DNA from 3 places in the Cytobacillus sp. EB106-05-05-XG126 genome. Region 3 is predicted to be linked to each of the others. Evidence: predicted binding sites of a transcription regulator. Region 3 holds the regulator's gene; each other region holds the start of a gene.
What was found. Region 3 encodes Rex, which represses fermentation and respiration genes when NADH is low (regulators of the CRP and FNR family bind a similar motif). Its sites were predicted from a motif close to TTGTGAAATATTTCACAA; they were not measured.
Positions count from the first base shown of each region.

Region 1: the regulator Rex is predicted to act here: its motif matches at 3,004-3,021, upstream of AC3WTL_RS20925 (AtpZ/AtpI family protein).
Region 2: the regulator Rex is predicted to act here: its motif matches at 1,396-1,413, upstream of qoxA (cytochrome aa3 quinol oxidase subunit II).

Region 1 covers NZ_JBYTDU010000012.1:6,179-11,828, forward strand. The annotation lists gene AC3WTL_RS20900 (F0F1 ATP synthase subunit delta) at 6-542, opposite strand; gene AC3WTL_RS20905 (F0F1 ATP synthase subunit B) at 539-1,060, opposite strand; gene atpE (F0F1 ATP synthase subunit C) at 1,210-1,422, opposite strand; gene atpB (F0F1 ATP synthase subunit A) at 1,498-2,211, opposite strand; gene AC3WTL_RS20920 (ATP synthase subunit I) at 2,233-2,607, opposite strand; gene AC3WTL_RS20925 (AtpZ/AtpI family protein) at 2,613-2,834, opposite strand; gene AC3WTL_RS20930 (S8 family serine peptidase) at 3,129-5,396, opposite strand; gene AC3WTL_RS20935 (serine hydrolase) at 5,474-5,650, opposite strand, start outside.
Region 2 covers NZ_JBYTDU010000001.1:1,010,267-1,015,916, forward strand. The annotation lists gene qoxB (cytochrome aa3 quinol oxidase subunit I) at 1-382, opposite strand, end outside; gene qoxA (cytochrome aa3 quinol oxidase subunit II) at 372-1,364, opposite strand; gene ltaE (low-specificity L-threonine aldolase) at 1,781-2,812, shown strand; partial or broken gene AC3WTL_RS05080 (CAP domain-containing protein) at 3,682-4,046, shown strand; gene AC3WTL_RS05085 (YwzD family small protein) at 4,191-4,337, opposite strand; gene AC3WTL_RS05090 (hypothetical protein) at 4,612-4,740, shown strand; gene AC3WTL_RS05095 (DMT family transporter) at 4,785-5,650, opposite strand, start outside.
Region 3 covers NZ_JBYTDU010000019.1:4,138-9,787, reverse strand. The annotation lists gene groL (chaperonin GroEL) at 1-1,625, opposite strand, end outside; gene groES (co-chaperone GroES) at 1,686-1,970, opposite strand; gene AC3WTL_RS23080 (CPBP family intramembrane glutamic endopeptidase) at 2,286-3,011, shown strand; gene AC3WTL_RS23075 (YdiK family protein) at 3,047-3,238, shown strand; gene AC3WTL_RS23070 (redox-sensing transcriptional repressor Rex) at 3,261-3,905, opposite strand; gene moaC (cyclic pyranopterin monophosphate synthase MoaC) at 3,933-4,415, opposite strand; gene AC3WTL_RS23060 (ABC transporter ATP-binding protein) at 4,607-5,650, shown strand, end outside.

The sequences.
Region 1 (5,650 bases), on a different contig from region 3:
GAATCTTAGCCTAACAATTGACGTTCAAGACGCTCTAGCTTCCCGCGCAAGCTGCCGTCGAAAATCCGGTTTCCGATTCGAAGCTTGATGCCGCCGAGCAAGTTAGTATCAACTATATTGTCAATACGAAGTGATTTTTTCCCAACCTTAGCTGCAAATGACACAGACAATGCTTCCTTCTCTGCTTCAGATAGCGGACGGACAGTGTATACTTTTGCATCCGCGATTCCTTTTTTGTCATTCGCAAGGCTTATAAAATGATCTGCCACATCAGAGATATGATCCTCACGGTGGCGTTCAATTAATATCATTAACGTGTTTAGTACAAACGTGTTCACAGATGCAAATGCTTCTTTTAAAATCTCTTTTTTCTTCTCAATTGAAAGCTTTGGAGATTTCAAAACAGACTTTAAATCTGAGTTATGGTTTACTACTTCTTTCACTGCACGAAGCTCTTCTTCCATTTGGTCAAGAAGCTGGTGTTCATTCGCAAGCTGGAAAAGAGCCAACGCGTAGCGCTTTGCTACTGTGGAGCCCGTCATCGCTTTTCTCCTGCCTCTTGAATGTATTCATTGATCAGCTTTTCCTGATCAGCTGCACTTAGTTCCTTCTCGATAACCTTGGAAGCAATTAGGACAGACAATGAAGCGACCTGCTCGCGGATAGCGGCAACCGCCTGTTCTTTCTGCTGCTCGATTTCAAGCTTTGCAGATTCCTTAATGCGCTCAGACTCAGTGCGGGCAGCCGCAACGATCTCCTCACGCTGCACATCGCCTTGTTTCTTCGCATTTTCAATAAGGCCCTGTGCTTCTGTACGCGCTTCTTTTAAAAGATTTCTTTGCTCTTCTAAAAGTTTCTTTGCTTCTGTACGGCTTTCTTCAGCCGCTTGAATTTCACCGGCAATGTGCTCTTCACGCTGCTGCATAATGCCCATTAACGGACCCCACGCGAATTTTTTCAGCAATGCCAACAAGATAATGAACATGACCAGCTGGAACAAAATGTCCCCGCCGTTAAAACCGCCGCCTGCAGCGCCTAATACTAGACTGTTTGTTAACACCCTCGATTCACTCCCTTCAAGAGTTGTTCCACTTATGAAACGGAGTCATATGCATGATTCCGAATTAGTTTACGGTAAAAAGACATAAAGGAATGGCGAAGGTTCATGGAATGATCTTCGCCATTTTTGAACGATTGGTACAGTATTAATTAACCGCCGATAACCATGAACGCGATAACAACGCCAATGATCGGAACGGCCTCAACTAGTGCTACCCCGATGAACATTGTAGTTTGAAGCATACCGCGAGCTTCTGGCTGGCGAGCCATACCTTCAACTGTTTTTGATACGATAAGACCGTTACCGATACCGGCACCTAGTGCTGCTAAACCGATTGCAATTGCTGCTGCTAAAAGACCCATTATTGAGTTCCTCCTTAAATTGTATGAAAATTTATTTGTTTAAAATGTTTTGTCCATAAAATGAACAGGTATATATTAATGGTCCTGGCTCACTTTGTGTGCCATATAAACCATTGTTAACATACAGAAAATGAATGCCTGGATAGATCCGACAAAGATTGAGAATCCCTGCCATACGAGTGTTGGTATAACTGCGGCAAGCATTCCGCCTATACCGGCATGTGCGAGTCCTCCGACTAGCAACGTCAGCAGGATTTCACCCGCGTAGATGTTACCGTAGAGACGAAGTCCCAATGTCAGAGTGTTTGCAAACTCTTCAATGATTTTCAATGGGAACAAGAAAGGCATTGGCCTGATAAAATCCCGGCCGTATTCTCCTACTCCTTTAAGCTTTACGCCATAGTAATGCGAAAGCCCGACTACCATTGCCGCTAATGTTAAGGTGATAACAGGATCGGCTGTTGGCGATTTCCACCATAAAGTGTGATCATAAGTGATCGCAAACGGAAGTCCGAGCATGTTTGAAACAAAAATATACATGATCAGGGTTAATCCAAGGATATGGAATCTTCCGCCTGTCTTCCAGTCCATCGTACTGTTAATGATATTCTTAACAAAATCCATAACCCATTCGAAGAAGTTTTGCATCCCCGTTGGTTTCATGGCCAATCGACGGGTTGAAAGCAAAGCAATAATGAAGACAATAGCACTTGCCACTGTAATCATCAGTACGTTTGATAAGTTAAAATTCAATCCTAAAAAGTCCACTATAGGAGCTTCATGATGCAATAGTGTTCACCTCTCTTCCCGCTATTTACGTAAATGAAAAGATTGAAGAAAATAATCTATCATAATGACAATATAGGATGTCATTAATCCAAATACCACACTGATCAGATGCATCTTTTCAGGATATTCCAGAGCGATCATGACAGCAAATACTGCTGTAGCCATCCTGGATACCGTTCCAAGTGAACGCACCTTCTCGCCTCTCTCGACCGCCTCTCCAAATTGCAGCGCCTTCCGTGAAATAAGCCACAAATTGAACAGACTTAAGCTTGTACCAAAGATCAAGCCAAGAAAAATAGATTGATAAGGTGTAAAACCCCAGCCGAGAACATATACAGACAACAAAAGGAATATGTAATTTCGCTGTCTCTGAAAAGTTGCTTTGATTTCCGGCATGATGTTCATTCTCCTGTGAAAAAATGTTGGATTAGGCGAAGCATGGCGTAAATCCCGGCGCCCAGCCCAATGAACAAGCCGATTAAAAGGAATAAAGGCTCAGTTCCTGCCTTGGTGTCGAGCCATCTTCCAGCAAAAATGCCAATGAGCGTGGAACCTACTAACTGGGAAAGAATGGCGGACATTAAGGCCATCGCCTTAAATGGGTTGCGGTCTTTTTGACGCATAAAAACGCATCCTCCCTTAAAGAGAATGGTAAGAGGGTTTGAGGCCGTAAATAAACATATAAACATCATGCAGAAGTGGGAAATATGTCTGCAAAAATATTTTGAAAACCCTATCATCTTTTACCCTTTGTAAGCATACAATAGGGCTTTGTCAATGTCAATGCGTTTGGAGTGAAAAAGTTCACAAACAAAAAGGTAAAAATATGGTATGTTCACATATTTATCACATTTAATTTTTGAATTTCTATTGAAAAAGGAGCGAGACTCTGCATCGCTCCTGAAAACGCTTTATTTCTACTTACTTGTACTCTCTTCTGATTCTGCTGAAGGCTCCGGGTCCCCCAGCTGGCCATCCGGTCTCACAAATAGATAAGTTTCGATCCAGTCTTCCCTTCCGGCCTTTTTGGCAAACACTTTTGCCAGGTACAGCCCAGGACCGGGCAGCTTTTCAGCAGGGATTTCCTGCAGCAGCTGCCCCTTGCCGGTATTTCTTTTCCAATCCAGAAATCCCATGAACCGGAGACTTTCCGAATCAAACATCGCAATTCCGAATTCTTCCGCCCCGCCAGGCAGATACACCTCATAGCGATACGTGGCTGGCTTATCTCCTTTGCCGATTCCGAATCCCATCACCCTTGGGTAATCAGGCTCTTCAAGCACATAGAGGTATGGAATATGAATACTCTCTGCACCTGCTTTCAATAGAAGGTACCCGTCATGGATCTTTTTCTGTAAAAGGGTCGGATCAGCTGACATTTTTATTTCGACCTTTTTCTTTTCACCCGGGTTCAATTGAATCGTCATAGGCATTTCCCAATTGATGCCCTGCTCCTTATAGGGTACGGAAAAGGAATAAGACTGCGTTTTTTCACTTATATTTTCAACCGTTATGAAACTGCTGTGGTCATGCAGCCTGTCTGCGATCTGAAATTTTCCGAATTGCATGGATGCCGGGAAGACAAGCGTTTCTGCTGTCAGCGCCTGATCAAGCTGTATCCTGCCGGCCCCCTGCTCATACGTTCTATATGTTTGTCCATCCGCGTTCTTAATAAGTTTAGCAGTATTCATAAGTGCCGCCTTGATTTGTTCCGGACCCCAGTCGGGGTGAGCCTGTTTGAGGATCGCACAAGCACCTGCTACATGCGGAGCGGCCATGCTTGTTCCCTGAAGCGGCAGGTAGCCGCCGGGAATGGTGCTATTTATGGCGACTCCCGGTGCCACGACATCCGGTTTAATTTCCCAAGTGGATGTAACAGGTCCGCGTGAGCTAAAGTCAGCCAGTATGTCCCTTTCTTCTATTATATAAGTCCGGGCAAGGAGCCTTCCTTCCTTCATGAGCTTCTTGAGCTCCTCTCCTTCTTGCTTTGAAAGCGCCGCTGCCGGAATGGGAACCTCGCTGTCCAAATTTCCGAAGAACCTGCCTTTTGTATTGTTATAGATAATGATACCCTCTGCTCCTGCTTCCATGGCATGGAAAGCTTTATCTGTAAACGTCAATTCCCCTCTTTCTATTAGTACTATTTTTCCTTCGGCATTCTTCAATTGATCCGGATGTCCAAGTCCTCCATCAATCATTTCATAGGAACGGTCAAATTCCCATTCCTTTGAACCCTGCAGCAGATCAAGGCGGATTTCACGTCCGTTTATGCTTAAAAATGGCACCTTTATTGTTGGTGTAGAGGCTCCGACAGAAATAGCCTTCGACGCTGTTCCCGGAGAACCGACCGTCCAAATATTCGGTCCCGAATTGCCTGATGAAGTGACAGCCGTTATTCCCTTTTCAACTGCTTTATTCAGGGCCATGCTTATCGGAAGGTCAGGCCCGTTTACGTTATTTCCCAATGAAAGGTTTAACACATCCACTTTATCCTTTATGGCCTGTTCGATGGCCGCAATCACCTGTTCTGTTGTTCCGCTTCCGCCTGGTCCAAGAGCCCTGTAGGCGATGATGGTTGCTTCAGGTGCGACCCCCTGGATCCTGCCATTTGCCGCAATGATGCCCGCGACATGAGTGCCGTGCAGTGTGCCTTGTCCCCCGGAAGCCTTTGTTTCCATCGGATCTCTATCATTATCCACCAAATCGCGACCGCCGCCATAGCTTCGCCGCAGGTCAGGATGATTATAATCAATGCCGGTGTCGATCACGCCTACTTTCACACCCTTGCCTGTAAGGCGCTGATTATTTTCATCATAATAGCCTCTGGCATTCAGGCCGCCAATCAGCTTAATATTGTCATTGGAATGAACATGATAGGTATTAACCGGTGAAACAGCAGAGACTGACTCTATTCTTTTCAGGCTTAGCAGTGCTGATGGCTTTCCTTTGACTGAAAAGCCGTTTAATGCCTGATTGAATGTATGCCTGATTTGCAGATCAGGATTTTGTTCTATCATTTGTTTTATTTCCTGTTCATTTTTTGGATCCTTCAGTACTACAATGGCCACTTTTTCTATATCAGGTGACTCTTCCGGTATAGGCGGGTGTGAAAGTGTCCGTGCTGAAACGGGAGTTTGACTCCAAAACAAGGATAAGACTGTTATGGACAGTAAGAATTTTTTCATTAGAAAACCCACCCTCTTTTTGTTTTAGGGTGGGCTGAATAGATGCCTTGTATGCGTAAATCTATATAATATTACGGCTAGTTCAAGGATTCATAAACAATATTGGCCACTTCTTTGGAAAGAGCGCCTGTGCTCCGGTATGATCCGCTTGGTAAAGGGCCATTGTTTTGTTTATTTGTCAGCAGGATAATCTGAAGGTTTTCCTCTGGATCGATAATAACCTGTGTTCCAGTAAAACCAGTATGGCCAAAAGC
Region 2 (5,650 bases), on a different contig from region 3:
CGATCTGCAGCGGAATGACAACGTTCATTAAACCAATCAAAAACGGCATCGCCATGAAAAGAATCATAATCACACCGTGTGTTGTGAAAATTTCATTGTAATGCTGGGAATTCAGGAATTCCATTTCAGGACGTGATGTCTGAGCTTTCATCAGCAACCCGTCCATCCCGCCGCGGAAAAACATCAATACGGCGGAGATGATATACATAATACCGATTTTTTTATGGTCTACTGTAGTCAGCCATTCTGTCCACAGGTATTTCCATTTTTTCAGATAGGTAATCCCTGCCACTGCACCGATCATTGTCAGCAAAATGGCAATCTGGGAACCTAGTATAAGGGGATCTCCCGTAATAAAAAACTCATCCCATTTAATGCCCATGATGGTCACCTCCATGGTTTACTTCACTGTCATCATGGCCCTTATCTTCGCCATGACCTTCAATTACATTCGGTTTCTCATTTTTATAATTATCGTCTTCTTCGAATGTCTTACCCTGATATCCATGACCTCTGTAGAGTTCAGGATTTGTATATGCCTTAGAGTCAGGATCGGCATGATTCACCCATTCCAAATGAGTATTTGAATAGGTCAGCCTTCCTAGATGAGTAGGCTTCAGCAGCCCTACATATTCTTTCTCTGTCAATTTAGGCGCTGTATCCTTAACATCTTCAACCCATTGGTCAAAATCTTTCTGGGTTTGAGCGAGCACTTCAAATTTCATATCCGCATAGCCGCGGCCGTTAAAGTTCGTATTTTGACCTTCATATGATCCAGGGTTGTCTGCAAGAAGATATAATTCTGTTTCCATTTTCGGCATGGTGTACTTTTGTCCGCCAAGTGCAGGCACCCAGAAAGATTGCATGGTGCTTGCAGAAGTCATTTTGAAAAGTACAGGCCTATCCTCAGGAATATTGACATAGTTCACCGTCTCAATTCCTTCTTCTGGATAACTGAAAATCCATTTCCAGTCTGCAGATGTTACATGTATAGTAATTGGCTCTTTTTCTTCGTAGCCTTTTGGTGCTTCTTCAAGAGCATAAAGTGTTTTTACGGTCGGGATTGTTAACGCAATGACAATTAAGATAGGAATCCCGGTCCAGATAATTTCAAGGAGTGTGCTTCCATGTTCCTCAGGCGGTTCATAATCCTTATTTTCTGGTTTCTCACGATATTTCCAGACGATGTAGCCGAATAATCCAAATACGACTACTACAACAAGAAGCATCCAGATCAGGGACCAGTTAATTAATTCGGTAATGCTTCTTGCAACAGGCCCCTGCGGTTCAAACACAACCATATTGCAGCCGCTGAGAATAAGCATCGGCAATATAGCTGTTAAAGAGAGCAGCATTTTCTTCATCTGATGTTTCATCTCCTTTAAACAAAAACTATTGTTAAATAATTCACAAATAATGTGCGTATTTTCACAAAGATACCAAAAAAATATATAGCTGGGAAAAATGCACACTCTTGAAACACTTATTTAACTTAGTTATCACTGTGTAAATGATATTAACATAAGCAATTGTGAAAAGTTGTGACAAAAGTGAGAAGGAAATTTATGTAAAGTGTTTGGACAGCATTTCATTTTCTGCAAATAGCATTGTTATTGGGTTTTGCGCCTTATATTTAAATCTTGAACAAATTTTGAACTTTTGGTTTTGGTATATTTATTGCCAAGGAACTCTTTATAGGGCTCTTTCTTATTAATTGAAAAATACAGAATAGTACAGTAACATGAAGTAAAAATAATATAGATAGAGACAGGGTGAGGACATGATTGATTTAAGAAGCGATACAGTCACAAAGCCGACTGAAGCTATGAGAAAAGCGGCTTATGAAGCGGAAGTTGGAGATGATGTTTATGGAGAGGATCCTTCAATAAATCAACTGGAGGAGACAGCTGCTGAAGTGCTTGGAAAGGAAGCAGCTCTTTTTGTAACAAGCGGCACACAGGGAAACCAGATCGCCATTTTAACACATTGCCGCCCTGGCAATGAAATTATTCTCGAAGCAGAAAGCCATATTTTTTATTATGAAAGCGGAGCTCCTTCTGCTTTTGCCGGCGTCCAGACAAGAACGATAAACGGGACAAGAGGGGCTATGGATCCCTCTGATGTGGAGTATGCCATTAGGGGAGAGGATCAGCATTTTCCTGAAACAGGCTTGATTTGCCTTGAAAATACGCATAATAGAGCCGGCGGTGCCGTTATACCGATTGATAATATGAAAGACATTCATACTATCGCAAAAGTAAATAACGTTCCTGTACATATAGATGGCGCAAGAATATTCAATGCCGCAGCAGCACTGAACCTGCCGGCTTCAGAATTAGCTAAGCATTGCGACACTGTCCAGGTATGCCTATCCAAAGGGCTTGGTGCTCCCGTCGGATCCATACTGGCAGGAAATAGAGATTTCATAACAGCCGCCAGAAAGTGGCGCAAAAGACTCGGCGGGGGACTCCGCCAGGCAGGCATCCTAGCTGCACCAGGCCTTATTGCATTAATTCAAATGAGAGAACGTCTGGCAGAGGACCATGAAAATGCCCAATATCTTGCACAGCAGCTTGGCCAAATTAATGGCATTGAGATTGTAAACCAGGTGGATACGAATATAATTGTGGCAGATGTGAAAAATCTAAAGATGAATTCATCGGAATTTGTTGAAAGATTGAAAGCTGAAGGAGTCCTTTCAGGAACTTTCGGCCCTAGTTATGTGCGTTTTGTTACGCACTATGATGTGAACAGAAACCAGCTTGAACAGTCCATTACAGCGATTCAAAAAACAGCTGATCAAATCATTTAACCAGATAAAAAACGCATGTCAATCCGGCATGCGTTTTTATTTTTAGAAATAATATCTCTGCAGTAGAGCTGCAGTATAGTGCTGGGAGTGCAAATGACTCGGATGCCAAATGCTGTGATAGGGATATCCTTGTTGAATAGGCTGACACCAGGGCCCATACTGCACCTGGGAATATCCGTAATAATGGGCACCATTCATGCCGGTAATAATATATTGCCTCAAAGAGAATCCTCCTTCTCATCTTTTATAAATAAACTATGCAAAACCTTTTAAAGTGGCCTTTAAGATGAGTGCTCAATTTTCCACCTATACTTTTCGTCTTACTCGGTATGATAAAAAAGTAAAACTTACACTTTTTAAAGGAGAATAAGACCATGTTATTAAAGAAAAACTTTCTTCTTGGTGTTTTCCTTATTCTAACGCTTGCTGCATGTAATAATACTCAGCAGGGCATGGATACAGGGGAATTAACCGGTGATGACCTTAAAGAAATTAGCCAGCCTAATAATGTGAATGTGGACAGAGAAAGACGGGGAGCAGCTCCGCTTGAATTACAAAAAGTAAATAATGGGTACCTTACCATTGATCCCAACTCTTACAGCACTGCAACACCAAGTCAGGATTTCCCTCATAGCCAATTAGCTGATGATGGCGGCATGCCATTATACCAATTTGGAGAGGACAATCAGCAAAATCAGGGAATGGAAGGCGGACAGGCTGAAGGGCGTCAATTTGCTCAGCCGTTTGGACAAGAGGGCCAGCAGCCGCAAGCACCTGCACAAACCCCTCCGCAGGAAGGGGCTGGCCAGGCGCCTCAAGGACAAGGTGAACAGGCACCAGCTGCTCAAAATGATGACATAAACAACTTTGAATCTAAAGTAATCCAATTAACAAATGCAGAACGGGAGAAAAATGGGCTTAATGCATTACAATCAGATAAACCGCTAAGTGGTGTGGCACAGGCGAAATCAAATGATATGCAGCAGAAAAATTACTTTTCCATACAAGTCCAACTTATGGTTCGCCATTTGACATGATGAGGGATTTTGGAGTCAATTACAGTACCGCAGGCGAAAATATTGCCATGGGGCAGCAGACTCCTGAACAAGTGGTACAAGCATGGATGGAAAGTGAAGGTCATCGGAAAAATATATTAAACGGCACCTTTACGCATATTGGTGTAGGATATACTGATGACGGATCTTATTGGACACAAATGTTAATAGCGAAATAAAGTAAAACTTTAATCAGTGGGGCTCCCCCACTGATTGATAGTTGAGGACCACAGGAAGTGGGTCACAAAGACGTTGCCACAGGACGTGGTCTTAGTCTTTGTCCTTATTTGCCTGTTAGACTGCGAAAAAAGGAAATCGGCGCATTAGCCGATTTCCTTTTTGTTTATTAAAGGTTCAAGCTGAGTTTTTATATCATCAAGCAGTTCATGGATGGTTATTTCTGTATCTGTTTGCCCTTTATCAAGAGCAGATTCCAATAGCTTTGCAAAATCACTAAAGTTAGATTTCATAATAGACACCTTCAAACAGCAATGTATTTTATGACTCTATTCCCTGTTAAGATTTTTTAAAACTCACTATATACTATTAACCGGTAAGCTGAGGCGTGAGAAAAATGAACATTCATTCAACCTGCATTTTTGCATAAATGATTGATCTCTCGGAAAGCCGGGTATTAAATACTGATAATATTTTACGGCTGCCCCCATACCTGTCATTTGAACAGCGAATAGTATAGCAGGAAAGAGATTATAAAGATTACTGTGTTAAAATGGAGGTCTGGTTATGAGATTGGTGCAAATGGATATTGATCAGCTATTGGAATCTACATCTGAGATTGCCGAAGAAGATCTTGGCTATATGATCAGACAGGTGGAAATTGATCATTTATTAGAGCGTACCCAGGATTGGTAATATATAAAAGAAAACTCCCCTCAGCCAGAAGCTGAGGGGAGTTTTTAGGCCGAAAACGTATCTTCTTGTGAATGAGTCCTTAATCGCAAAGTTCTCCTGGAAGATAGGACTACACCGAGAATCACAATCCCCCCGCCAATTATCTGATACAAATACAATTTTTCATGTGTAAAACACAAGGCGAAGATAATAGCGAAAACAGGAAGCAGATTCAGAAAAACCCCCGCTTTGGCTGCTCCGATTATGTGAACTCCAATATTCCAGGAAAGAAAAGCCATAATGGAAGCCAAAAACCCAACATACAGCAAGATCCCTATAGAGGGAAGGGTGAAGACAGGTTTTGCTGCCTGCAGCCACAAATATTCAACCAGGCTTAAGGGTACCAATAGTAAAATGCCAAGAAAAACTGAAATATAAAAAGCAGATAGCAAAGGCAGCACGTCTGCATATTTTTTGCCAATCACAGAATACAAAGCCCACATAAAAACCGCTGCCAAAACGTAAAGATCCCCGGCATTTATTTTCCATGAAAGAAACACTTCAAACGATCCCTTTGAAATGACAAATATAATCCCAAAGACTGACAGGATGATTCCTGCTGCCTGGTGGGCCAAAAGCTTTTCTCTTAATATAAATACGGCTAGAATGGCGATAAAAAGCGGAGTTGTACTATTTACGACTGACGCATTTATAGATGTGGTGTATTGCAGTGCCACATAAATGACTGTATTGTAACCAGCAATACCAGTCACGGCCAAAAGCAAAAGAATCTTCATATGCTTCCTTATAATTTTCCAATCATTTTTTAACTGCTTTGTCATAAAAGGAGTTAAGAGAAGAAAGGCAATGATCCAGCGCATAAGGGAAAAAAGAACAGGCGGAAAATAATCAACACCAATTCTCCCTATAA
Region 3 (5,650 bases):
ATGCCGCCCATTCCACCCATGCCGCCCATGTCAGGCATTGCAGGGCCAGCATTTTCTTCTGGCTTGTCAGCAACAACTGCTTCAGTTGTTAAGAACATAGCCGCAACAGATCCAGCGTTTTGAAGAGCTGAACGAGTTACTTTAGTTGGGTCAACGATACCAGCTTCGATCATGTTTACCCACTCGCCAGTAGCAGCGTTGAAGCCTGTTCCAACTGCTTCGCGCTTTAAGCGGTCAACAATAACTGAACCTTCAAGGCCAGCATTGTGAGCAATTGTGCGTACAGGCTCTTCCATCGCACGAAGTACGATGTTGATGCCTGTTGCTTCATCGCCTTCAGCCTGGATAGAAGCCACTTTGTTGTATACGTTTAGAAGGGCAACACCACCACCGGAAACAATTCCTTCTTCTACAGCTGCACGTGTAGAGTTAAGGGCGTCTTCGATGCGAAGCTTGCGCTCTTTCAATTCAGTTTCAGTAGCAGCACCAACTTTAACCACTGCCACACCGCCAGCTAGCTTAGCAAGGCGCTCTTGTAATTTTTCGCGGTCAAATTCAGAAGTAGTTTCTTCCATTTGAGTGCGGATCTGGTTCACACGGCCGCCGATTTGCGCGCTGTCTCCAGCACCTTCAACGATTGTCGTGTTTTCTTTTGAAACAACCACTTTAGAAGCGCGTCCTAAAGAATCGATTGTAGCAGATTTAAGGTCACGGCCTAGCTCTTCAGTGATTACTTCACCGCCAGTCAGGATCGCGATATCTTCAAGCATTGCTTTACGGCGGTCACCGAAGCCAGGAGCTTTAACCGCTACTGCATTGAATGTTCCGCGAAGCTTATTAACTACTAGTGTAGCAAGTGCTTCACCTTCAACATCTTCAGCTACAAGCAATAATGGCTTGCCTTGCTGTACAACCTGCTCAAGTACAGGAAGGATTTCCTGGATGCTTGTGATCTTCTTATCAGTGATTAAGATATAAGGGTTTTCAAGAACCGCTTCCATCTTATCAGAATCTGTAACCATGTATGGAGAAGCATATCCGCGGTCAAATTGCATACCTTCTACCACATCAAGCTCAGTTGTGAATCCTTTAGATTCTTCGATTGTGATAACACCGTCGTTGCCAACGCGCTCCATTGCTTCAGCGATCAGCTGTCCAACTTCATTGTCAGCAGCAGAAATCGCAGCAACCTGTGCGATAGACTCTTTGTTTTCGATAGGCTTTGAAATAGCTTTTAACTCTTCAACAGCAGTAGAAACCGCCTTTTCAATTCCTTTGCGGATGCCCATTGGGTTAGCACCTGCAGTTACGTTCTTAAGGCCTTCACGGATCATTGCCTGTGCAAGAACAGTTGCAGTTGTTGTACCGTCACCGGCAACATCATTTGTTTTGCTTGCTACTTCAGCAACAAGCTTCGCACCCATGTTTTCGAAAGCATCTTCAAGTTCGATTTCCTTCGCAATTGTCACACCATCATTAGTGATTAATGGAGAACCGAATTTCTTCTCAAGAACCACGTTGCGTCCTTTAGGTCCAAGAGTTACTTTTACCGCATTTGCAAGGGAATCTACACCGCGAAGCATGGCGCGGCGGGCTTCTTCACTAAATTTAATCTCTTTAGCCATTGATAAAAACCTCCTCAAAAATTTTAACTTTATCTTTTAATAATCTGTCTGGAACGGCGATTAGCCAATTACAGCAAGAATGTCATTTTCACGTAAAATTAAATATTCTTTGCCTTCGTACTTTACTTCAGTACCAGCATATTTTGAGAAGATGATACGGTCGCCGTCAGCAACTTCAAGGGCAACACGCTCACCATTTTCAAGAACGCGGCCAGTCCCCACAGCTACAACTTTGCCTTCTTGAGGCTTCTCTTTAGCAGTGTCCGGCAGTACGATGCCGCTTGCAGTTTTTTCTTCAGTTTCAACAAGCTCGATAATGATTCGATCACCTAGTGGCTTTAACAAGTGAAACAACCTCCTCAAATAATATGTAAATATTTTTATTTATTAGCACTCTCTCTGTATGAGTGCTAACACAATTATTATATTAATGAATCTCCTTTCTATTTGCAAGGGTGAAGCTTAAATTTTTTATAAAAAAATTCATTCGTGCCTGCACGCTATTTTTCGACACGGACAACCTCTTAAGTATGCTGCAGAAACACATATTTTAACCATAACAGGTCTCTCCTTGGTGCTGATATTTGAAACCCGCTCCATATAAAGAGTACAATGGCTTTAGGACTTGTTTCCAACACTCAGATTAAGGAGTAAAACATTTTGAAGAAGGAATACTGGATTATATTAATCGCCTATATTGCCATGCAGCTTTCAAGCTTATTTGGCGTTCCGCTCGTTTTATTAGCTGCCGATGCCCTGGGACAGAATCCAGAGAATATGCAGATTCTTGCTGTGGCCTACTGGCTCGTAATCAGTTTCACAATCACGCTGATCATTACGCTTCTATTACTAAGGAAAGAAATGAAACGGGGATTGGATAGGGATGCCTCTTCTGTTGCAGGCTCTGTGGGCTGGGCTATTGGAGGCATATTCTTGGCCCTGATTGCTCAAGCTACTGCTGCAAGTATTGAAAACCTGATTGGCATTGAAATGGGATCTGAAAATACACAGCAGATTATCAGGATTATTGAAGCATCGCCAATCGTCATTTTAATCAGTTCGGTCATCGGGCCAATCCTTGAGGAAATCGTCTTTAGAAAGATTATTTTTGGCTCTCTTCATAAGCGCTTCAACTTCTTCCTTTCAGCCCTGATCAGCTCGGTCATTTTTGCTCTGGCCCATTTTGAGCCTGAACATGTACTGTTATACTCAGCAATGGGATTCACCTTTGCCTTTTTATATGTCAAGACGAAGCGGATCATCGTGCCGATTTTTGCCCATGTGGCGATGAACACCTTCGTCGCGGTTGTTCAGCTGAATCAGGATAATATACAAAAGTGGTTAAAGGAAATGGAAAACATGCAGAGCTTTATCAGCTTTTTCTAGCTGGAGAAATGTTTTAAACGTACTGGGGGATTATCATGAGAAGCACACCTTTGTTTTCAGGCTTTATTTACATCCTTCTCGGATGTCTTTTCACCTTTATAGCCATCCAGAATACCCAGCGGGAAGAAACCTGGGGATTCTTTACTTATTTTCTTATCTTAATTGCCACATTTGATTTTGCCACCGGTCTACGGATGGTTGGCCAGCATTTTAAAATGAAAAAATGAGCCCGCAAAAGGCTCATTTTTTTTACACTTCTTCAGGATAATTTTTCAGAAAATAAACCAATGACTGCAATTCCACTGCCAGATCGATATGGTGAATCCGAATCGAGGACGGCACAGTGAGCCTCGCGGGTGTAAAGTTAAGGATTCCTTTTATTTTCGCATTCACCATCCGATCGGTAATCGTCTGGGCAGGCGGTGCAGGCACCGTTAGAATCGCAACCTGAATATTATTTTTAACTATCACTTCTTCAAGGTCATCCATATGATGGACCGGCACATCGCCGATTTTCGTGCCAACCTTGCTCTTATCCACATCAAATGCCACTTCTATTTTCGTATTATTATTTTTAAGAAAATTATAGTTAAGAAAGGCTGTACCTAAATTCCCTACCCCGACCAAAGCGACTTTGGTAAGCTCGTCCTGGTCAAGAGTCTTCCGAAAGAAGCCCAGCAGGTAATTCACATTATATCCATAGCCTTTTTTCCCTAACGCACCGAAGTACGAAAAGTCACGGCGAATCGTTGCAGAATCCACTTTAACCGCCTCACTCAATTCTGCTGATGAGACTCTTTGTTTGCCGGAGGAATGAAGGTTTTTTAGGAAGCGGTAATATAAAGGCAGCCGTTTAGCTGTTGCCTGCGGTATCTTAATTGGTTCATTGGCCATTCGTCCATCCCCATTTCTTATGATGAATTAATTTCGTTTAAAATCTCCGTTTTTGCCGCCTGTTTTCTCTATTAAAAAGGTTGGCCCAATTACCATTCCTTTATCTACAGCCTTGCACATATCATAAACGGTCAGCGCACAGACAGAAGCAGCTGTTAACGCTTCCATTTCCACACCCGTATTTCCTTTTGTTTTAACAGAAGCTGTAATGATGAGGTCGTACTCTTCCTCTTCTGCTTTCCATGAAAATGAAATGTCCACACCTTTAAGCGGCAGCGGATGGCACATCGGAATAATGTCCCATGTTTTCTTGCTCGCCATAATGCCTGCCGTTTGTGCAACAGCAAGTACATCCCCTTTTTTCATGGAGTTGGATGTGATCTTCTCGTATATCTCCTGATTCACCGTAATACTTGACTGAGCGATGGCCGTCCTTGCCGTCTCAGGCTTATCGCTGACATCTACCATTTTTGCCCTGCCCTCTTGATTAAAATGAGTAAAATCCGCCATTTAAAAACACCTCTCTTCAAAATCATACACTATTTTTCCGTTACTTTGTATGTGCTTTGTAAGGTTCTTCACATATTTATTTACCTTTTTTTATGATTCAATGCCCTTCAGGTGTGCTTATAGTCCTGTCTCCTTTATTGCCGAACATATATGAATGAGTTACACTTACTCTATACCCGAGGTGAAAGAACATGATACTATTACAAGTCAATCAGCTGGCAAAAAGTTTTGGAGCTGATCCCATTTTAACGAATATAAAGCTTGAAGTACAAACCAGGGACCGGATTGCCCTTGTAGGGCGCAATGGTGCAGGAAAATCCACCCTTTTGAAAATAATTGCCGGACACATGGCATATGATTCCGGTGAGATTATAAAGCCAAAGGAAGTAACCATTGGCTATCTTGCACAAAATACCGGACTGGAATCGGAATTATCCATTTGGGATGAAATGCTGACTGTTTTCAGTCATTTGCAGAAGCAGGAAAAACAGCTCCGCAACCTTGAAGAACAAATGGCAGATTCCGATATCCTCAGTAATTCTGATGCCTATGAACGCGTATTGAAAGATTACGACAAACTTCAGGTTGATTTCAAAGAAAATGGCGGCTATCAATATGAAGCAGATATCCGTTCCATTCTCCATGGACTCAATTTCAGCTCATTGGGCTATGATACTAAAATTTCGTCATTGAGCGGCGGACAGCGAACAAGGTTGGCCCTTGGTAAACTTCTGCTGACAAAGCCTGATATTTTAATTCTGGATGAGCCTACCAACCACCTTGATATTGAAACATTATCGTGGCTTGAACAATACCTCCAGGGATACAGCGGTGCTATTCTAATCGTATCACATGACCGGTATTTCCTTGATAAGGTCGTTTCCCAGGTTTACGAGATTTCCCGCCACCAAATAAGAAAGTACCCGGGAAACTACAGTTCCTATTTGGATCAAAAAGCCGCTAATTTTGAAAAAGAAATGAAGCAATTCGAGAAACAGCAGGAAGAAATCGCTAAGCTGCAGGACTTCATTCAGCGAAACCTCGCCCGGGCCTCCACAACCAAAAGGGCACAAAGCCGCAGAAAGCAGCTGGCCAGAATGGACGTGATGGACAGGCCGTTTGGAGACGAGAAGTCAGCTTCCTTTGGGTTTGACATCGAGCGTCAGTCGGGCAATGAGGTTTTAAATATTCATTCTTTAGCTATAGGCTATGAAGAGAAAGTCAGCGAGAATATT